4 regions of the Streptomyces sp. NPDC031274 genome follow, and region 4 is predicted to be linked to each of the others. Evidence: riboswitches for the same ligand, from Rfam matches in the RefSeq annotation. Region 4 holds a riboswitch; each other region holds the start of a gene.
What was found. Region 4 has a riboswitch for cyclic di-AMP ahead of ACZ5CR_RS02435 (M23 family metallopeptidase). Riboswitches for the same ligand answer to the same signal wherever they lie in the genome.

Region 1: it holds a riboswitch for cyclic di-AMP, as region 4 does, so the genes downstream of both, ACZ5CR_RS28165 (transglycosylase family protein) here and ACZ5CR_RS02435 (M23 family metallopeptidase) in region 4, are expected to answer to the same signal.
Region 2: it holds a riboswitch for cyclic di-AMP, as region 4 does, so the genes downstream of both, ACZ5CR_RS37170 (C40 family peptidase) here and ACZ5CR_RS02435 (M23 family metallopeptidase) in region 4, are expected to answer to the same signal.
Region 3: it holds a riboswitch for cyclic di-AMP, as region 4 does, so the genes downstream of both, ACZ5CR_RS39355 (C40 family peptidase) here and ACZ5CR_RS02435 (M23 family metallopeptidase) in region 4, are expected to answer to the same signal.

The regions. Positions count from the first base shown of each region.
Region 1 covers NZ_JBVIHP010000019.1:73,138-78,436, forward strand. The annotation lists gene ACZ5CR_RS28155 (cytochrome P450 family protein) at 1-786, shown strand, start outside; gene ACZ5CR_RS28160 (transglycosylase family protein) at 923-1,957, shown strand; cyclic di-AMP (ydaO/yuaA leader) riboswitch at 2,139-2,331, shown strand; gene ACZ5CR_RS28165 (transglycosylase family protein) at 2,335-3,054, shown strand; gene eno (phosphopyruvate hydratase) at 3,347-4,627, shown strand; gene ACZ5CR_RS28175 (FtsB family cell division protein) at 4,830-5,299, shown strand, end outside.
Region 2 covers NZ_JBVIHP010000032.1:41,802-47,100, reverse strand. The annotation lists gene ACZ5CR_RS37180 (C40 family peptidase) at 1-573, opposite strand, end outside; gene ACZ5CR_RS37175 (hypothetical protein) at 892-1,245, shown strand; gene ACZ5CR_RS37170 (C40 family peptidase) at 1,323-2,537, opposite strand; cyclic di-AMP (ydaO/yuaA leader) riboswitch at 2,546-2,702, opposite strand; gene ACZ5CR_RS37165 (ATP-dependent DNA helicase) at 2,960-5,299, shown strand, end outside.
Region 3 covers NZ_JBVIHP010000036.1:77,588-82,886, forward strand. The annotation lists gene ACZ5CR_RS39340 (LysR family transcriptional regulator) at 1-617, opposite strand, end outside; partial or broken gene ACZ5CR_RS39345 (LysE family translocator) at 768-902, shown strand; gene ACZ5CR_RS39350 (DUF6328 family protein) at 950-1,534, opposite strand; gene ACZ5CR_RS39355 (C40 family peptidase) at 1,673-2,146, opposite strand; cyclic di-AMP (ydaO/yuaA leader) riboswitch at 2,150-2,313, opposite strand; gene ACZ5CR_RS39360 (hypothetical protein) at 2,677-2,985, opposite strand; gene ACZ5CR_RS39365 (ATP-dependent Clp protease proteolytic subunit) at 2,993-3,628, opposite strand; gene ACZ5CR_RS39370 (amidase) at 3,848-5,299, shown strand, end outside.
Region 4 covers NZ_JBVIHP010000001.1:531,003-536,301, reverse strand. The annotation lists gene ACZ5CR_RS02445 (M16 family metallopeptidase) at 1-1,020, shown strand, start outside; gene ACZ5CR_RS02440 (M16 family metallopeptidase) at 1,017-2,402, shown strand; cyclic di-AMP (ydaO/yuaA leader) riboswitch at 2,599-2,762, shown strand; gene ACZ5CR_RS02435 (M23 family metallopeptidase) at 2,775-3,578, shown strand; gene ACZ5CR_RS02430 (GntR family transcriptional regulator) at 3,826-4,530, shown strand; gene ACZ5CR_RS02425 (HPr family phosphocarrier protein) at 4,705-4,986, opposite strand; gene ACZ5CR_RS02420 (bifunctional acetate--CoA ligase family protein/GNAT family N-acetyltransferase) at 5,198-5,299, shown strand, end outside.

The DNA of each region.
Region 1 (5,299 bases), on a different contig from region 4:
GACCAGGACGACTTCCGTGACTGGGCGGGGATGATGATCCGCCACGGGGGAGGCCCCAGGGGCGGGGTCGCCCGCTCCGTGAAGAAGATGCGCGGCTACCTCGCCGAGCTGATCCACCGCAAGCGCCTCGAACCCGGCGACGACCTCATCTCGGGGCTCATCCGCGCCTCCGACCACGGCGAGCACCTCACGGAGAACGAGGCCGCCGCAATGGCCTTTATCTTGCTTTTCGCCGGTTTTGAGACGACCGTGAACCTCATCGGCAACGGCGCCTATGCCCTCCTCACCCACCCCGAACAGCGCGAGCGGCTCCAGGGCTCCCTCAGGGGCGGCGACACCGGTCTCCTGGACACCGGGCTCGAGGAGCTCCTGCGCTTCGACGGGCCCGTCGAACTCGCCACCTGGCGGTTCGCCACCGAGCGGCTGACCGTGGGAGGGGAGGACATTGCCGTCGGCGACCCCGTCCTCGTCGTCCTCGCCGCCGCCGACCGTGACCCGGAACGCTTCGACCGGCCGGACACGCTCGACCTCTCCCGCCGCGACAACCAACACCTCGGCTACGGCCATGGCATTCATTACTGTCTCGGCGCACCGCTCGCCCGGCTCGAAGGGCGGACCGCCCTCGCGACGCTTCTGCGGCGCCTCCCTGACCTGCGACTCGCGGCGGAACCTGACGATTTGAGATGGCGTGGCGGGCTCATCATGCGTGGACTCCGCACGCTGCCCGTGGAGTTCGCGCCCGCACAGCAGAGCAAATATCAGGCATCTGAAACGCCGTCCAGCTGACATGCCGTCAAGACTGTGACTTTCACGTGATCTCCGCTGCATCGACTTGTGACAAGCGTTCGACTCCCGCTACGTTCACCGACGACTCGGCATCCCGTGCCGCTGTCGTCGCTCCAGTCACGCGAAAGGCAACCGCATGCTCTCCGGCAATGGTCGTCACCGACGCCCCCGCCAGGCCCCGGCCCTGATCGTCGCGGCAGGAGTCGCAGGATCGGCCATCGCCATCCCGCTGCTCGGTGCCACCAGCGCGAGCGCGGCGGACGCCGCCACGTGGGACAAGCTCGCGGAGTGCGAGAGCGGCGGATCCTGGAGCGCGGACGCGGACAACGGGTACTACGGCGGGCTCCAGTTGTCGCAGCGGGTCTGGGAGGACCACGGCGGCCTCGACTTCGCGCCGAGCGCCGATCAGGCCAGCCGCTCGCAGCAGATATCCGTGGCCGAGAAGGTTCTCGACGACCAGGGGACCAAGGCCTGGCCGAGCTGCGCGCCGGTCGCCGGGCTCACTCAGGACGGCGCCGCCGCCGACGTCGACCCGGGCGCTCCGATCACGACGACGCCTTCCGACGAGTCGACGGAGTCGGCCGACCCCGGCGACTCGGATGACTCGGACGACTCGGATGAGCCGGGCGCGTCGCCGAGCGAGTCGGCCGACCCCTCGGACAGTGCCACGTCTTCGGACAAGTCCTCGGGCGAGTCCTCCAAGAAGCCTTCCGGTGAGTCTGGCAAGACCGATAAGGCCGATAAGACCGACAAGTCCGGCTCCGGCGACGAGGCGCGAGACAAGAATCACGACGAGTCGGGTGATTCGGGCGAGTCGGGTGATTCCGATGGCTCGGGCAAGTCCGGGCAGAGCGATGAGACTTCGCCGACCGCCACCCCCACCACCGGCGAGGGTGAAGGCCGCCACCGCGGCGACAGCGCGGACGGCAAGCAGCCCGGCGACGACTCCCGCGAGGGTTCGGGTCGGCACGCCTCCCGTGGCGACGAGCGTCAGCGGAACGGCTCGGACGGGACGTACACGGTCCGCTCCGGGGACAACCTCTGGGCCATCGCCGACGACCTCGACGTGAAGGGCGGGTGGACCGAGCTGTACGCGGAGAACGAGAAGGCCGTCGGCTCCGACCCCGACCTCATCCTTCCCGGTCAGAGCCTCGATTTGGGCGAAAAGTAGGGGAAGTTGGCGACTCGCTTTGCGCCTGATGTCTGGATTGGTGCAAGTGAGAGATGGGTCTCAGAAGCCCTGATCGTCTTTGGAAATCGACCGATCCCATGCCTACGGTCGTGACCGCTCGCCACAGCGGGCCCCGCCGGTCGGTACGCCGAGTCCTGCCAACGGCCGTTCGGGAACAGTCGTCGCGCAAGCGCCGTAGGCAGGAGCGGGGGAACCAAGGTTTCCGCCGGGCCCGGCCGTTCAGCATCGCGAGAGCGATGCGGAGGAACGGACGGGAACGGCTAGGGGTTAAGTCGCGCTCAAGGAAGCGCGGCCGGGCAACTTCATCGGCCCGAACCCGACAGCTCACCTCGCAGGCGTCGGTGAGGGGATCACTCATGCTGTTTTCCAGCAAGGGCAAGCACCGCCGCCCGTCCAAGGCCACCCGTGTCGCCACGCTCGCGGGCGTCACCGGTGTCGCGGTCGCAGCCCCGCTGATGGCGGCCGGCTCGGCCTCCGCGGCGACGAACTCCGAGTGGGACGCCGTCGCCCAGTGCGAGTCCGGCGGCAACTGGTCGATCAACACCGGCAACGGCTACACGGGCGGCCTGCAGTTCTCGTCGTCCACCTGGGCCGCGTACGGCGGTACGAAGTACGCGTCCAGCGCCGACCAGGCCTCCAAGGCCCAGCAGATAGAGATCGGCGAGAAGGTCCTCGCGGGCCAGGGCAAGGGCGCCTGGCCGAGCTGCGGCGTCGGCCTCTCGGGTGCCTCCAACGAGGGTGGCGGTGCGCAGGAGAGCGCCCCGCAGCAGACCCAGGAGCAGCCCAAGAACGAGCCCAGCGCCCAGACCGAGCAGCCGCAGCAGGCCGCTCCGAAGGCCGAGGCGCCGAAGACCGAGGCTCCGAAGACCGAGTCCAAGAAGACCGTCCAGACCCCGACCGGTAAGACGGTCAAGAAGGGTGACGGGGAGTACAAGGTCAAGAAGGGTGACACCCTCTCCAAGATCGCCGAGGCGAAGGACGTCAAGGGCGGCTGGCACAAGGTGTACAAGCTCAACGGCGACATCATCGACAACGCCGACATGATCTTCCCGGGTCAGCAGCTGCACCTCAGCTAGTTCTGGCGGGGCGCCTGCGGGGCTTGTCTTCCTCCGCGGGCGCTTCGTGCTCGCTTCGCGCAGTTCCCCGCGCCCCTTCGGGCGCTGCTCTCCCCGCCCCGGTGCGCGTATCCCCCGTACGCACCGGGGCGGGTTTCGTTGCCCTCCCTGCTTTGTTCCGTTCGGAAACATTTTGCTCTCGGTTTGTCCACCGGGCGGTCGCTCGGCTCGCTCTTGCCCGGGAGCCGGTTAGGCTCATGTCCGCGAGGCCAACGCCCCGCGTACCCGCGTCACATCCCAGAAGGAGATGCTCGTGCCGTCCATCGACGTCGTCGTAGCCCGGGAAATCCTGGACTCCCGAGGCAACCCCACGGTTGAGGTCGAGGTCGGCCTCGACGACGGCAGCACGGGTCGTGCCGCCGTTCCGTCCGGTGCGTCCACCGGTGCTTTCGAGGCCATCGAACTCCGTGACGGTGACCCCAACCGTTACCACGGCAAGGGCGTGGAGAAGGCCGTCCTCGCCGTCATCGAGCAGATCGGCCCGGAGCTCGTCGGGTACGACGCGACCGAGCAGCGCCTGATCGACCAGGCGATGTTCGACCTCGACGCCACCGACAACAAGGGCTCGCTCGGCGCCAACGCCATCCTCGGCGTCTCGCTCGCCGTCGCGCACGCCGCGTCGGAGGCCTCCGACCTGCCGCTCTTCCGCTACCTCGGCGGCCCGAACGCGCACCTGCTGCCCGTTCCGATGATGAACATCCTGAACGGCGGGTCGCACGCCGACTCGAACGTCGACATCCAGGAGTTCATGATCGCGCCGATCGGCGCCGAGTCGTTCTCCGAGGCCCTGCGCTGGGGCACCGAGGTCTACCACACGCTGAAGAAGGTCCTGAAGGACAAGGGCCTCGCCACCGGCCTGGGCGACGAGGGCGGCTTCGCCCCGAACCTGGACTCCAACCGCGCCGCGCTCGACCTCATCCTCGAGGCCATCAAGCAGGCCGGTTACGTCCCCGGTGAGCAGATCGCGCTCGCGCTCGACGTCGCCGCGTCCGAGTTCTACAAGGACGGCTCGTACGAGTTCGAGGGCAAGTCCCGCTCGGCCGCCGAGATGACCGAGTACTACGAGGAGCTCGTCGCCTCGTACCCGCTCGTCTCCATCGAGGACCCGCTGTTCGAGGACGACTGGGCCGGCTGGAACGTCATCACCGAGAAGCTCGGCGAGAAGGTCCAGCTCGTGGGCGACGACCTGTTCGTCACCAACCCGGAGCGCCTGGCCCGTGGCATCGAGGAGAAGTCGGCCAACGCCCTCCTGGTGAAGGTCAACCAGATCGGCTCGCTGACCGAGACTCTCGACGCCGTCGAGATGGCCCAGCGCAGCGGCTTCAAGTGCATGATGTCGCACCGCTCCGGCGAGACCGAGGACGTCACCATCGCCGACCTGGCCGTCGCCACCAACTGCGGCCAGATCAAGACCGGCGCCCCGGCCCGCTCCGAGCGCGTCGCCAAGTACAACCAGCTGCTCCGCATCGAGGAGATCCTGGACGACGCCGCGGTCTACGCGGGCCGTTCGGCGTTCCCCCGCTTCAAGGGCTGAACCGGCAGACCGGCTGAACTGGCGGGGTCGGCTGAACCCGCCGACTCCGCCGGACCCGCCGGGCTCCGGCTCCGCTGAGTAGTTACGTACGTCCCCGTACTCGGTCCCGTACCGTGTGCGGGGACGTGCTTTGCATCCAAGGGAAAAATCAGGGAGCAAAGGCGGAGCGAAGCGCAGCGTACGTATCGGGGAGGCGGCACACATGGCCGTGAAGGACCGCGACCGGTTCTCCACCGCGACCAGGCTGCGGCTGCTCGGCGAGCAGACCGCGGAGCGTGTCTACCGCTCCCAGACGAAGCGTCAGGCGCGCCGCTCCCGGCTCACGGGACGCGCCGCGCTCCTCGCGCTCGTCCTCTGCTCGCTGGTCGTCGCGCTCGCCTACCCGATAAGGCAGTACGTGTCGCAGCGCGCGGAGATCTCCGATCAGCGCCGCGAGCAGGCCGAGCACCGCGAGAACGTCGAGAAGCTGAAGGACGAGAAGGCCCGCTGGCGGGACGACGCGTACGCGGAGCAGCGTGTCCGGGAGCGGCTGCACTATGTGATGCCGGGCGAGACCGGCTACACGGTGATCGGCCCCGGGGCGGCGAAGGCGCAGCGCACCGACCAGGGGGCGGCCGCCAGGCCCTGGTACTCGAACGTCTGGGACGGCGTCGACAAGGCCGACCGCCCCGA
Region 2 (5,299 bases), on a different contig from region 4:
CTCGAGCTTTCCGGTGACGGTCTTCTTGTTCTTCTTCAGCTCCGCCTGACGGGACCTGAGGTCCACGAGTGTGTCGTCGGCCTCGCTGCGCAGCTGGTCGATCTCCCGGAGCTGCTTCCGCACGCCGTTGACGGCCGCGGCCTGGCGGCTGTCCGCCCGGTCGGCGAGCGCGGCACGCTCGAGGTACTGGTCGGGGTCGGAGGAGAGCGCGAGCTGGACGGCCGGGTCGATGCCACCGGTGCGGTACTGCGCCGTGGCGATCGCACCGAGACCCTCGCGCGCCGAGTTGAGCTTCTCCGTCTTGCGGGCCGCTTCGTCGCGCAGCTCGCCCAGGGACTTCTCGGCGCTCTCGGCCTTCTCCTTGGCGCCGTTGTACTTCTCGGTGGCGACCTCGGCCTCGCGGTAGAGCGCGTCGACCTTGGACTTCACCGCGGCCGGGGTGAGCCGTGGATCCGCGTGTCCTGTGCCGTCGAAGGCGATGGCTGTGGCGGCCCCGGCGAGGGCGATGGTGGCGGCGGTACGGGCCGTATGGCCACTGAGCGAGCGCTGTTTGGGCTTGCGGTGCGCTGCCACGAAAAGGGCTCCTTAAGGTTCCGGCGGCGGCCCACACAGGGGGAGCGGACCGCCGCCGGATTCTCGGTGGTGGTGTCCGACTGCCGCCCCTGTTCCGAGCGGCGGTGGGGAGCCGGTCACCTGACGAAGGACGCTAAACCTGACCGTCACGGGTTGGTGACGGATTGTGCGCAACTGGCTGAAGTGTGCCGCCGGTGACCGAATGTGGCTGTGCGGTCCACCGGACCGAGCGCCCTTCCCGTAGGCGTGTGTCCGATGCGGCGCTTGGGGCCCACCTGGCTACGGAGTGGTGATATGGCCCCGGCTAGGCTCCGGCTCATGGACGTTCTCACCCACCTCTTCGTCGGCCTGCACATCATCGGCATCGCCTCCCTCCTGGGTGGCTTCCTCACTCAGATGAAGCAGATGGGCGAGGGCACGGCCCGCTTCAACCCGGCGATGCTGCACGGCGCGCTGACGATGCTGGTCACGGGCGTCGTCCTGGTGGGTCTCAACCAGGCGGACGACAACCCGGTCAACAACCTCAAGATCGGCATCAAGATGGCCGTGCTGATCGTGATCCTCGCGCTGGTCTACGTGAAGCGGGACGAGGAGAAGGTGGACAAGGGGATGTTCGGCGCCGTCGGTCTTCTGACCGTCGCGAACATCTTCATCGCGGTGCTGTGGACCTGATCCCGCCCCCCCACTCACGGAAAACGGCCCTCCACGCGCGCGTGGAGGGCCGTTTTCTCGTGTGACGGTCGTGAGGGTTACGCGGGCCGTACCACGCTGTGGATCGGCATGTAGTAGATCGACTCGGTGCGGACGTTCGCACCCGGCTTCGGGGCGTGGATCATCTTGCCGTTGCCGATGTAGATACCTACGTGGCTGATGTCGTCGTAGAAGAAGACCAGGTCGCCGGGCTTGGCGTCGGCGGTCTTCACGGTCGTGCCGACCTTGACCTGGTCCCAGGTCGTGCGCGGCAGGGAGATCCCCGCGGCCTTCCACGCGTCCTGGGTGAGCCCGGAGCAGTCGTAGGAGTCGGGTCCTGTGGCGCCCCACACGTACGGCTTGCCGATCTGTGCCTCGGCGAAGTCGATGACCTTCGCGGCCTTCGCCGCGTACCCGCTGTCCGTGTTGCCGGAGCCGGAGCCGGAGCCCGAACCCGCGTCCGAACCGGAACCGGAACCGGAACCGGAGCCGGTGTCCGGGGTCTCCTTGTTCTTCTCGCGCTCCTTCGCCGCGGCCTCTTCCGCCGCCTTGCGCTTGGCCTCCGCCTCGGCCTCCTGCTTGCGGGCCAGCTCGGCGGCCTTGCGCTTGGCCGCTTCTTCCTTCTTCTTCTCGATCGCCGCGAGCCGCGCCTTCTCCTCGGCCGTCAGCTTCGAGAGCATCGTGCGCGCCTGGCCCAGCTTCTTCTGGACGGTCCGCTTGCTCGCCTTGAGGTCGTCCCGCGAGTCGCTCAGCGTCTGAAGGCTCTTGGCGGCCTTCGTGCGCTGCTTCGTCGCCGCGGCCTGCTTCGTCTGGTAGTCGTCGACCGCCTTCTTCTGGCGCGCGGTCAGGCGGTCCGACAGATGGTTCTGGTCGAAGTACCCCTGCGGGTCGTCGGCGAGCATCATCGTGGCGGTCTCGGAGACGGCGCCGGTGCGGTACTGCGCCGCGGCGAACGCGCCCAGCTCCTGGCGGGCCTCGTTCAGCTTGTCGGTGCGCTGGGCCACGTCGTCGAGAAGGGTGTCGACCTTCTTGCGCTGCGTGTCCGTGCGCTCCTTGGCCGAGTTGTACTTCTGTGTGGCCACGCCCGCCTGATGGTAGAGGTCGTCGACCTTCTTCTGGACCTCTTCGAGGCTGGGCTTCTGCGGTGCGGACGGTGCCGCCTGCGCGCTCTGTGACAGCAGGGCCACGGAGGTGAGGGCGGCCGTCGTGATGCCGATGGCGGGGGTGACGCGTAGGCCGGCCATGCGGGTCCGCGGCTTGCGGTGCGACGCCAAGGGAGGCGACTCCTTCCGTAGACCGCCTACCGGGTTAGCTGTCGGGTTCGGGCGGGTGGTTCCGGAAGGTTGCCCTACAGTCCCGTACTTCGTACGGGACCGATTCACCCCAAGTTCATCGTGGGTCCCCGGCTCCGAGGAGATCGAACTCGGCGGAGGCCACCCGTTCCCGGCGGGGTTCGCCGGTGGGAGTACGAGCAGCCCACGCAGCACGCTAGCCAACTCGTGTGGCTCGTGTGAAGGTTGATGTTCGATATGCCCGATACATTTTCGTGACTTTACGAAGCTCTTGATGCGGACACGCCATGCGGTGGCGGAGGGTGATCGGGCGTGGGCAGGGCGTAGACGAGTGGACGTTCGTGAGTGGACGTGGCCGGAACCCGGAGCGGGTTGTCAGTGGGGCCGCCTAGACTCGGGAGGCGATGAGCAGCCTCTTTGATGACAGCTTCCTGGCGGACCTCAAGCCCTCGCGGGCTTCGGAGGAAGAGCCCCCGCCGCCGCCCGAGGACAGTGCTCCGGAGTCCGTTCCGGATGATCTGTTCGACGGGAAGTTCGACGCGCCCGCACCCCGGGACGCGCACTACCGCGACGGCGCCCCGCGCCCCGTGCTCGACCCGGCAGCCCTGCTCGACGGTCTTAACGAGAACCAGCGCGCGGCAGTCGTGCACGCGGACACCCCGCTGCTCATCGTCGCGGGCGCGGGCTCCGGCAAGACCCGGGTCCTCACGCACCGCATCGCGTATCTCCTGGCCGAGCGGCACGTGCACCCGGGGCAGATCCTGGCGATCACGTTCACGAACAAGGCCGCGGGCGAGATGAAGGAGCGCGTCGAGCAGCTCGTCGGGCCGCGGGCCAACGCGATGTGGGTGTCGACCTTCCACAGCGCGTGCGTGCGCATACTGCGCCGCGAGTCGAAGACGATCGGTTTCACCTCCTCCTTCTCGATCTACGATGCCGCCGACTCCAAGCGCCTGATGGCCCTGGTCTGCCGTGACCTGGACATCGACCCGAAGAAGTTCCCGCCGAAGTCCTTCAGCGCCAAGATCTCGAACCTGAAGAACGAACTGATCGACGAGGAGACCTTCGCAGGACAGGCCGCCGACGGCTTCGAGAAGACGCTCGCCCAGGCATACGCGATGTACCAGTCGCGGCTGCGCGAGGCGAACGCCCTCGACTTCGACGACCTGATCATGACGACGGTCAACATGTTCCGCGCGTTCCCGGACGTCGCCGAGCACTACCGCCGCCGCTTCCGGCACGTGATGGTCGACGAGTACCAGGACACCAACCACGCCCAGTACGCCCTCGTGCGCGAGCTGGTCGGCCCCTCCGGAGGCGAGGGGGACGACCCCGCCGAGCTGTGCGTCGTGGGTGACGCGGACCAGTCGATCTACGCCTTCCGCGGCGCCACGATCCGCAACATCCTCCAGTTCGAGGAGGACTACCCGAACGCGACGACGATCCTCCTGGAGCAGAACTACCGCTCCTCGCAGACGATCCTCACCGCGGCCAACGCCGTCATCGAACGCAACGAAAGCCGCCGCCCCAAGAACCTGTGGACCAACGCGGGCGCGGGCGCGGGCATCACCGGCTATGTCGCCGACACCGAGCACGACGAGGCGCAGTTCGTCGCCGACGAGATCGACCGGCTCACCGACGCGGGCGACGCGAAGGCGGGCGACGTCGCGATCTTCTACCGGACGAACGCGCAGTCCCGTGTCTTCGAAGAGATCTTCATCCGCGTAGGCCTGCCCTACAAGGTCGTCGGAGGCGTCCGCTTCTACGAGCGCAAGGAGGTCCGGGACGTCCTCGCGTATCTGCGGGTGCTCGCCAACCCGGAGGACTCCGTACCGCTGCGGCGCATTCTCAACGTACCCAAGAGGGGTATCGGCGACCGCGCTGAGGCGATGATCGACGCGCTCTCGCAGCGCGAGAAGATCTCCTTCCCGCAGGCGCTGCAGCGCGTCGACGAGGCGTACGGAATGGCGGCCCGCTCGGCGAACGCCGTCAAGCGTTTCAACGTGCTGATGGAGGAACTGCGGACCATCGTCGAGTCCGGCGCGGGCCCCGCCGTCGTCCTGGAGGCCGTACTCGAACGGACCGGGTATCTCGCCGAGTTGCAGGCCTCGACCGACCCGCAGGACGAGACGCGCATCGAGAACCTCCAGGAACTCGCCGCCGTGGCACTTGAGTTCGAACACGACAGCGGTGGCGGCAGCGAGGACGGCGAAAACGGCGAGGACGGCGAAGGGCAGACCGAAGGGGCGGCCGAGGGCGAGACTGAGGACGGAACCGGCGGTGGAGAGGAAGACGCGGGCGCGGGCACAAGCGTTTCGGGCACGCTCTCCGCGTTCCTCGAGCGGGTCGCGCTCGTCGCCGACTCGGACCAGATTCCCGACGAGGAGGACGACGGCTCCGGAGTCATCACGCTGATGACGCTGCACACGGCCAAGGGCCTCGAATTCCCGGTCGTCTTCCTGACCGGCATGGAGGACGGCGTCTTCCCGCACATGCGCTCCCTCGGCCAGGTCAAGGAGCTGGAGGAGGAGCGCCGCCTCGCGTACGTGGGCATCACGCGCGCGCGGGAACGGCTCTATCTGACGCGGGCCTCGATGCGCAGCGCCTGGGGACAGCCCTCGTACAACCCGCCGTCGCGCTTCCTGGAGGAGATCCCGGAGGTTCACCTGGACTGGAAGCGGAAGGGCTCCGTCGGCGCGCCTGCCTCCTCAGGCCCCGCGGCCGGAATCGCCTCTTCCTTGTCG
Region 3 (5,299 bases), on a different contig from region 4:
TGCGAAGGCGCCATGCTGATCAGCGGCTGACCGGCAAGATCGCTCAGAGGCAGCCGTGACGAGGTGCTCACGAGCGCGTGGCCGGGCGAGGTCACCAGGACCAACTCCTCGACCAGGATCTGCTCCGCGGACACGGACGCGGGCAGCGGCAGCGCGTCCGCGGGCTCGTAGGTGTGCGTGAGGGCCAGGTCGACCTCGCCCGCTGCCACGGCCGCGACGCCGAGCGGCGGTTCATAGCCCCGGACCGTCAGTTCGATGTCCGGATGGGCGCGGCGGAACGCGGTGAGCGCGGGCGGCATCAGATGGATCCCGGCGGTGGTGAAGGTCCCCACGCGCAGTCTGCCGCCGGACAGGCCCGCGAGCCGGGCCAGTTCGTGGCGGGCCTGCTCCATCTCGTCGAGGACCCGGCGCGCCCGCGCGAGAAGGAGCTCGCCCGCGCCGGTGAGGCGTGCCCCGCGGTGATGCCGGACCAGGAGCGCGGTGCCCGCCTCCCGTTCGAGCTTGGCCAGCTGCTGGGAGAGGGCGGGCACGGTGTAGCCCAGGCGTTCGGCGGCGCGGGTGATCGATCCGGCCTCGGAGACCGCCACCAGTGCGGCGAGCCGCGTCGGGTCGTACATGGAAGTCTCCCGGTGCAGGAGCGTGCGGGAGCCGACGGGCCGTGCGGCCGTGGGGTGCCGTCCGTCGGCGTGGGGGTAAACGCCTGCTTAAGGCAGACCCAGGATATTCCACATACCTGCTGAAGGCAGAACGACGGCAGCCTTGGGGTCGTGGACGCACAACCGGTCACCTTCGCCGGAGTCGCCGCGGGCATGGTCGCCATGCCGGGCGCCGACTTCGCCGTGGTGGTGCGCAACGCCCTCACCTCCCGCCGCGCCGGAGTCGCCTGCGCGATCGGGGCTGCGGAGGACGCGTACGGCCCGTTCGATCGAGGGCGGTACAGGTGTCGCGCTCAGCGTCCTGGGCCTGGTGCTCCTGACCGAGGGCCTGATGGCGTGACGCCGTCCGGCCCGCCGGTGTCGGTGTCGTCGTCATAGTCGCCCTTGCCCGCGCCGCGCACCAGGGCGGGAAGCAGGCCCCAGAGGCCCGCGCACACCACCAGCGTGCCCGCGCTCGCGATGATCCCGCCGGTGCGCCCCACCGCCACGTCCACGACCAGGAGCACGGAACCGGCGAGCGCGAACACCAGGACCACCATGCCGATACCGGCGAGGCGGGACGACACCCGCACGATCCGCGGCTTGGAGTGCTGCCCGAACAGCGACCTGTGCAGGGCGGCCGGCGCGGTGAACAGGGCGGCGGACAGGACGGCGAGCAGCAGTGTGGTGACGTACGTGGCGCGCTGCACCGTGTCGAGCGAGGGGAAGCGCTCGGTGAAGGCGAGCGTCAACAGGAACGCGAAGAGGATCTGCACCCCGGCCTGCGTGACGCGCAGCTCCTGGAGGATCTCAAAGAAGTTGCGGTCGGCGCGCTCGAAGCTCGTCTCGTGGCGCGGCGGCGGGTCGCCCGCGGGGGGAGCGCTGTTGTTTTCGGCCATGGCGCACGAGTATCCGCGTGGACGCCGTCCACGCCCGGCGGACGCGCCGATCAGAGGGCCGGGCGGGGGCGGCCGAGCGGCGGCGGCAGCCGTGAGGCTCCCGCCGCCGTCCGGCAGCTGACGTTCAGTGACGGGTGATCAGCGCACCCTGCCGTACCAGACGCTCTTCGTCCAGATCTTCTCGAGGCGCACCACGGTGTTGGACTTCGGGGCGTGCCAGATCCTGCCCTTTCCGGCGTAGATGCCGACGTGGTAGACGTTCCGGCCGGAGTGGAAGAAGACGAGGTCGCCGCGGGAGCGTTTCGACGCCGAGACGTGGCGGGTCTTGTTGTACTGCTGTGCGGCGGTGCGAGGCAGCTTCTTGCCCGCGCGCTTGAAGGAGTAGAGGGTCAGGCCCGAGCAGTCGAACCTGTGCGGCCCCTTCGCTCCGTAGCGGTACGGCGAGCCTTTCTTTGAGGCAGCGATCTTGAGCGCTTTGGTTCCGTGCGTCGCGGCTTCTGCTTCCGTCGTGAGCCCTGGGCCCACGAGGGTGCCGCCCACGACGGCGAGCGTGAGGACCGATACGGAGCCGGCCCTGGTCAGCAGCGACGGAACATGATTCAGCGCGGTCATGCGCAACCCTTCGTCAGCCGCCTGTGAAGGATGACCTGTCGGATTCGGGCTGGCGAAGTTGCCCGGCCGCGGTGTGCGGCTTCACCCCAAGGGTCGGCGTCCGGACCTTCCGGACCGACCCGTCATGCCTGGGTCCTCCACTCCTGCCGATGCACCGATGTCGACCGGTCATCCGGGTGGCGGCAGGACTCGGCGTCCACCCGGACCGCCCCGCCGCTGTGGCGGGGGCTTGTCGTCGGAAGGGATCTTGACCCGTCAAGGGTGCGAATTCCGAGCCGAAACGGCGTTTTGTGAGGCTCCTCACGCCTGAACCGTTCGGGTGGACAAAGTCTGATTCGGGATCGGGGTGAGGCCCTCGACGATCGTTCGACCAGCACCGGAACGAGGAATTCCGGCCGTCGCGTACACATCTGACGCAACCGCGGACAGCCCGAATGACTACGATCGTCTACGCCGAACGAGGTAGCCCGTTTGGTTCGTTTGAGTCCCGCCCCGGACGGTTCGGACGTCAGGGCCGGGGTGACGGAGGCTCAGGATGCCGACGGGGGCGGCACAGTGACCCGTCCGGCTCGCCGCTCCCCGTCCAGCACACGGAGCGCTCGGGCCAGCGTCGGCGCGTGCACGGCGCTCTCGCCCCGCTGGTGCATGAGTGTCAGGGCGTCCCGCAAGGCGGTCGCGCTGCTCACCAGGGCCTGTGCGGCGCGCAGCCCGCCGTAGGTGTCCGAGGCGCGGGCGGGATTGATCCGGCCGACCAGGTCGACCACTTCGAGGTACCGGTCGATCAACTCGCCCTCGGCGCGGGTGAGCGCGGGCAGCTGAGGAAGCTCGGGCGGCAGCACCGGTGGCTCACCTCGCGTCCGGGGTGCGCAGGGACGATGTGCGGGTCGCGATGATCCGGTCCACCAGGCCGTACTCGACCGCTTCGGAGGCGCTGAGGATCTTGTCGCGCTCGATGTCGGCCGCGACGAGCTCCGGGCTCCGGCCGGTGTGTTGGACGAGCAGCTTCTCCAGCTGCGCCCGGGTGCGCAGGAGTTCGTCGGCCTGGATCGCCAAGTCGGTCGCCTGGCCGTGGATCGGCTCGGCGAGCGAGGGCTGATGGATGAGGATCCGGGCGCCCGGCAGCGCGCATCGCTTGCCGGGGGTGCCCGCGGCAAGCAGGACGGCCGCCGCCGACGCGGCCTGGCCCAGGCAGGCCGTCTCCACGTCGCAGGTGACGAACTGGATCGTGTCGTAGATGGCCGTCATCGCGCTGAACGAGCCGCCGGGAGCGTTGATGTAGAGCGAGATGTCGCGGTCGGGCGCCAAGTATTCGAGGTGCATGAACTGCGCCATCACGTCATTGGCGGAGGTGTCGTCGATCGGCGTCCCGAGGAAGACGATGCGCTCCTCGAGCAGCTTCGAGTAGGGATCGAGGGTCCGCTGCCCCGTGGAGGTGCGGTCGGTGAACTCGGGCAGGACATGGCGGGCGAACGGTCGGTTCATGGCACGTCTCTCCTCTGGCGGGGGTGGCTGCTCCCCAAGGTGTCTGTAAAAAATGTACAGGACGTACGTAACGTCGTGATGGGGAGCATGTTCGAGTGATCCGCCGGAGTCAACAGACGCACCGCGTTTCAGCCGCTCGCTGAGAGCGCATGCCGAGAACGCGGCCACGAACGTCGGCCGCCGACCGCCCCGAAAGCCGCCCCGAGCCGAAAGCGTCGTATGAGCCCTGAAGCCCACCGAGTCCCCGACGCCGGGGAGCTCGTCCACCTCACCGCCCGCGAACTCGCCGCCCGGATCCGCGAGCGCGAACTGTCCGCGCGCGAGGTCGTCCAGGCGCACCTGGACCGGATCGAGCAGGTCAACGGCGCCGTGAACGCCGTGGTGACCCTCTCGGCGGAGCGCGCGCTCGACGAGGCGTACGCCGCCGACGAGCAGGCAGCGCGCGGCGAACCGCTCGGCCCGCTGCACGGGTTGCCCATCGCACACAAGGACACGCACGACACCCGTGGCATCCGGACCACCTACGGGACCCCGCTCCTGGCCGACAACGTCCCGGACCGCGACGAGCTGATCGTCGAGCGCATCCGCGCCGCCGGGGCGATCACCGTCGGCAAGACCAACGTGCCCGAGTTCGCTGCCGGTTCACACACCTTCAACCCGGTCTTCGGTGCCACCCGCAACCCGTACGACCTTCGGCGGTCGGCGGGCGGCAGCAGCGGGGGAGCGGCGGCGGCGCTCGCGTGCGGCATGCACCCGCTGGCCGACGGCAGCGACATGGGCGGCTCTCTGCGCAACCCCGCGTCGTTCTGCAACGTGGTCGGCCTGCGCCCCTCGCCGGGTCGGGTGCCGAGCTGGCCGGACACCGCCCCGTGGTCGACGATGGCCGTGCAGGGGCCGATGGCGCGCACGGTGGCCGACGCGGCCCTGCTGCTGTCCGTCGTCGCCGGGCCCGACCCGCGCTCGCCGATCGCTCTGGAGATGCCGGGGAGCGCGTTCGGCGGATCACTGGAACGGGATCTGAGGGGGCTGCGGATCGCCTGGTCGCCGGACCTGGGGGGAGCGGTGCCGGTCGACCGCGAGGTCACCGAGGCGTTCGCGCCGGCCGTCACGGTCTTCGCTGACCTGGGGTGCTCGGTCGAGGAGGCCTGCCCTGACCTCTCCGGTGCCGACGAGGTGTTCCGGACCTTCCGTGCCTGGCAGTTCCACCTGGCGCTCGGCGAGCTCGTGGAGACCGCGGCCGACCGGATGAAGCCCAGCCTGGTGCGGAACGTACGGCAGGGGCGAACGCTCACCGGTACCGACCTGGAGCGGGCCACCGTGCTGCACGGCGAACTGTTCCACCGGGTGAGGGAGTTCTTCGAGCGGTATGACGCCCTGGTCCTGCCGACCAGCCAAGTGGTGCCCTTTCCGGTGGAGTTGGAGTACCCGGCCGATGTCGACGGAGTGTCGATGTCCGACTACCTGGAATGGATGCGCTCGGCGTACCTGGTGTCCGCGACCGGCAGCCCCGCGCTGTCGGTGCCCGCCGGATTCACCCCGGCCGGACTGCCGGTCGGGATGCAGATCGTCGGGCCGCACCGTGCCGATCTACGGGTCCTGCAGATCGGTCACGCCTTCGAGCGGGCCTCTCGGCACGGCGAGCGCAGGCCGGAGTGGGGCGGCGTTACGCGT
Region 4 (5,299 bases):
TGGCTGGAAGCCGACCGGATGGGCTCGCTGCTCTCCGCGCTCGACGAAGAATCCATGGAGAACCAGCGGGACGTCGTCAAGAACGAGCGCCGCCAGCGCTACGACAACGTTCCCTACGGCACGGCGTTCGAGAAGCTGACCGCCCTCTCGTACCCCGAGGGCCACCCCTACCACCACACCCCGATCGGCTCCATGGCCGACCTGGACGCGGCGACGCTCGAGGACGCGCGGAACTTCTTCCGTACGTACTACGCGCCCAACAACGCCGTCCTGTCGGTCGTCGGCGACATCGACCCGCAGGAGACCCTCGCCTGGGTCGAGCAGTACTTCGGGTCCATCCCCTCGCACGACGGCAAGCAGCCGCCGCGCGACGGCTCGCTGCCCGACACGATCGGCAAGGAGCTGCGCGAGGTCGTCGAGGAAGAGGTACCGGCCCGCGCCCTGATGGCCGCCTACCGCCTCCCGGAGGACGGCACGCGCGCGTGCGACGCGGCCGACCTGGCGCTCACGGTCCTGGGCAGCGGCGAGTCGTCGCGGCTCTACAACCGCCTCGTGCGCCGCGACCGCACCGCGGTGGCGGCAGGGTTCGGCCTGCTGCGTCTCGCCGGAGCCCCCTCGCTCGGCTGGCTCGACGTGAAGACGTCCGGCGACGTCGAGGTCCCCGTCATCGAGGCGGCCGTCGACGAGGAGCTCGCCCGCTTCGCGGAAGAGGGCCCCACCGACGAGGAGATGGAGCGCGCCCAGGCACAACTGGAGCGCGAGTGGCTCGACAGGCTCTCCACGGTGGCGGGACGCGCGGACGAACTGTGCCGGTACGCGGTCCTGTTCGGCGACCCGCAGCTCGCCCTGACCGCCGTCAAGCGCGTCCTCGACGTCACGGCGGAAGAGGTCAAGGCGGCCGCGGCGGCCCGCCTGCGCCCCGACAACCGCGCGGTGCTCGTGTACGAGCCCACCGAGGGCTCAGCGGCCCCCGAAGGCGCCGAAGCCACCGACGAGGACGAAGAGGAGGCGGCGAAGTGACCGAGGCCGCGACGATGCAGTTCCACCCCCAGCCCCAGGCGGGCACCGCACGGCCGTGGGCCTTCCCCGCGCCCGAGCGCGCCACCCTGGACAACGGCCTCACCGTCCTGCGCTGCCACCGCCCCGGCCAGCAGGTCGTCGCCGTGGAGATCCACCTCGAGGCGCCGCTCGACGCCGAGCCCGCGGGCCTCGACGGCGTCGCCACGATCATGGCGAGGGCCTTCAACGAAGGCACCGACAAGCACTCCGCCGAGGACTTCGCCGCGGAACTCGACCGCTGCGGCGCCTCCATGGACGCGCACGCCGACCACCCCGGCGTGCGCGTCTCCCTCGAAGTCCCGGTCTCCCGCCTCCCGAAGGCGCTCGGCCTGCTCTCCGACGCCCTGCGCGCCCCCGCCTTCGCGGACAGCGAGATCGAACGCCTCGTACGCAACCGCCTGGACGAGATCCCGCACGAGGCCGCCAACCCGGCGCGCCGCGCCGCCAAGGAGCTCTCCCGGCAGCTGTTCCCCGCGACGTCGCGCATGTCGCGCCCCCGCCAGGGCACCGAGGAGACGGTCACGGCCATCGACTCGGCGGCGGTGCGTGCCTTCTACGAGAAGCACGTGCGTCCCGCCACGGCCACCGCGGTCGTCGTGGGCGACCTGACCGGCGTCGACCTGGACGCCGTCCTCGCCGACACCATCGGCGCCTGGACGGGCGGCACCGCCGAGCCGCGGCCGGTGCCCCCGGTGACCGCCGACGACACCGGGCGCGTCGTCATCGTGGACCGCCCCGGAGCCGTCCAGACGCAGCTGCTCATCGGCCGCGTGGGACCGGACCGGCACGACCGCGTCTGGCCCGCGCAGGTGCTCGGCACGTACTGCCTCGGCGGCACCCTCACCTCGCGACTCGACCGCGTCCTGCGCGAGGAGAAGGGATACACCTACGGCGTACGGTCGTTCGCCCAGGTCCTGCGCTCCGCCCCGGACGGCACGGGTGCCGCGATGCTGGCCATCAGCGGCTCGGTGGACACCGAGTCCACGGGACCGGCCCTCGACGACCTGTGGAAGGTGCTGCGCACCCTCGCCGCCGAGGGTCTGACGGACGCCGAGCGCGATGTCGCCGTGCAGAACCTGGTGGGCGTCGCCCCGCTCAAGTACGAGATGGCCGCGTCCGTCGCCGCCACCCTCGCCGATCAGGTCGAGCAGCACCTTCCGGACGACTTCCAGGCGCAGCTGTACCGCCAGTTGGCCGCGACCGGCACCGTGGAGGCCACCGCCGCCGTGGTGAGCGCCTTCCCCCAGGACCGCCTGGTGACGGTGCTCGTCGGTGACGCCGCGCAGATCGAGGAGCCCGTCAGGGCGCTCGGCATCGGTGAAGTGAGTGTGGTCACGAGCTGAGTGACAGTCAGGACATATCGGGACCCCAGTGGCTGGAATTTGCCACTGGGGTCCTCATATGTCCGAATTAGTATGGAGGTTACGTGTCTGCCCTGTGGCGTGCGCTACAAAAGCTCTGATCCGTTTGTCGTTTGAAAGCGCCCCGCTTAGCGTCGATCCGGCTGTTCGTCATGCAGTACGCCGCACCCGCGGCACCGGACAGTCATCGCCGAGTCCCCGTACGGCGCGAGCCAGGGGAGCCGGGGACCCACATGTCCCCTTGGGGTGAATCGGGAACCTTGCCGTGAGGCGAGGGACTCGTAGGAGACCTTCCTGCTCCGAACCCGTCAGCTAACCCGGTAGGCGAGAAGGAAGGAAAGGATCAGCCGCTACATGGCGTTCACCCGTGCCACCGGGAAGCACCGTCGCCCGAGCCGCATCACGCGTACGACCGCGAACGTGGCGGGCGTCGCCGCCCTCACCACCACTGGTGTCATAGGAGGCCTGGCCGCTCCGGCCCTTGCCGCCGACGACGCCGTGGCTCTCGAGCACACCGGCCTCACCCAGGCGATCTCCGTCGGCGACTCGCTCGCCGCCAGCGTCGACGCGCAGGCCGCCGCCCAGCAGCAGGCAGCCGACGACGCGGCAGCGGCCAAGAAGGCCGAAGAAGCCGCCAAGAAGAAGGCTGAAGAGGCCAAGCGCAAGGCCGAGGCCGAGGCGAAGGCCAAGGCCAAGAAGGAGCGCGAAGCCAAGGAGCGGGCCGCTCGCGAGGCCGAGCGCAAGCGCCTCAACAGCTACGTCTCCCCGATCACCGGCTCGTACGTCTCCACGGGCTACCAGACCGGCGGCGGCATGTGGTCCTCCGGCAGCCACACCGGCATCGACTTCCACGCCGCGTCCGGCACCTCGGTCCACGCGGTCGGCTCCGGCACCGTCGTCGAGGCAGGCTGGGGCGGCGCCTACGGCAACAACGTGGTCATCAAGATGAACGACGGCACGTACACCCAGTACGGCCACATGTCGTCCCTCGGCGTCACCGTCGGCCAGGCCGTCACCCCGGGCCAGCAGATCGGCCTCTCGGGCTCCACCGGCAACTCCAGCGGCCCGCACCTCCACTTCGAGGCCCGCACCGGCGAGGACTACGGCACGGACATCGACCCGATCGCGTACCTCCGCTCGCACGACGTCGGCGTCTGATCAACCGAAGGCTGATCCACCGCACGCTGATCCACCGAAAGCCCCGGCTCATCGAGAGCCGGGGCTTTCGCCGTACCGCCGTACCTGTACCCGCGCGTACCCGTACCCGTACCCGCGCCGATCGCCTTTGGCCAAAATATATCCATGGATTTCGGCCTGCCATCGGAAATTCGGCCGCTCTGCAATAGGGTCACTGAAAAGGCGTCGATCGACCGCGTTTCGCGGGGATTAAGGCGGAGGTCAGGTCATGCGCATTCCCGCGCACTCGGTATGCACGGCCATCCGGGACGACATCGTCTCCGGTGTCTACGAACGGGGTGGCCGGCTCACCGAGGAACTGCTCGCACGCCGCTATGGAGTCTCCCGCGTCCCCGTGCGCGAGGCCCTGCGCACCCTGGAGGCCGAGGGGTTCGTCGTCACGCGCAGGCACGCGGGCGCGTGCGTCGCGGAGCCCACCGAGCAGGAGGCGGCCGACCTCCTGGAGATACGCATGCTCCTGGAGCCGCTCGGCGCGGCCCGCGCCGCTCAGCGCCGCACGGAGGCGCACCTGAAGGTCCTGCGCGGCCTCGTCAGGCTCGGTCAGGAGCGTTCGAGGGGCGGTCAGAGCGACGACCTGCGCTCCCTGGGAGGCTGGTTCCACGAGACGCTCGCCCAGTCGTCCGGCAGCCCGGGCCTCACGGCGCTGCTCACCCAGCTCCGGCACAAGATCGCCTGGATGTACGTCGTCGAGACATCGGCCGCTCCCGCGGAGTCCTGGGCGGAGCACGCCGCGATCGTCGACGCGGTCGCCCGCGGGGACGCGGAACGGGCCAGGTCGCTCGCGGCGGCCCACGCGGAACGGGCGACGGCCGCGCACCGGCTGCGCTTTCCCCCGCAAGGTCATCGAATCGCGGGACGTGATCGTGTGAGGGATTCGCAACATGCCGTAAACACGGTGGGCCTCCGGCATTAACAGAGGCGCCGTATACAAAGAAGTGCTATTCGGCGGGGGATTATTTCGGCTGCCCGAATGCGGCACGTTCAGGGAATGCGGCTCTGATATTCGGTAGCTGGAAACAGAAGCGCCGAAGGGCCCGCCCCCTATTCAGGGCGGGCCCTTCGGCGTATGAGTACCAGTCTTTACTGGCTAGACGGTCTCGGGGAGCTCTTCGAGACCGTCCGCGACCAGCTTCGCCAGACGGTCGAGAGCGGCGTCCGCGCCCTCGGCGTCGGAGGCGAGCACGATCTCCTCGCCGCCCTGCGCGCCCAGACCGAGCACCGCGAGCATGGAGGCGGCGTTCACGGGGTTGCCGTCAGCCTTGGCGATCGTCACGGGGACGCCGGCGGCGGTGGCCGCGCGGACGAAGATGGAGGCGGGTCGGGCGTGAAGGCCCTCGGCCCAGCCGACGTTGACGCGGCGCTCAGCCATGTGTTGCTGCCCTTCCAGGTGTCTCACACTTGTCTAGACCAGTGTCTCATGCGATCACGCGTGCTCCGCCGGCCGTCGGCCCGTACGGTGCCGACCGACGTTCCCTGCTCCGTCGACCGTACGTCCTCGTGCCGCGGGCCCACGTCCCGCCCTTCGACGACTCCTAGCCTGCCCCGGCCGAGGCGCCCCCGCGACCCGTACCCTGGGCCCCATGCAGACCCCGTCGGAACGGCAGGCATATCCCTCCCACTGGGAAGCCGATGTCGTCCTGCGTGACGGAGGCACCGCCCGGATCAGGCCCATCACGGCCGAG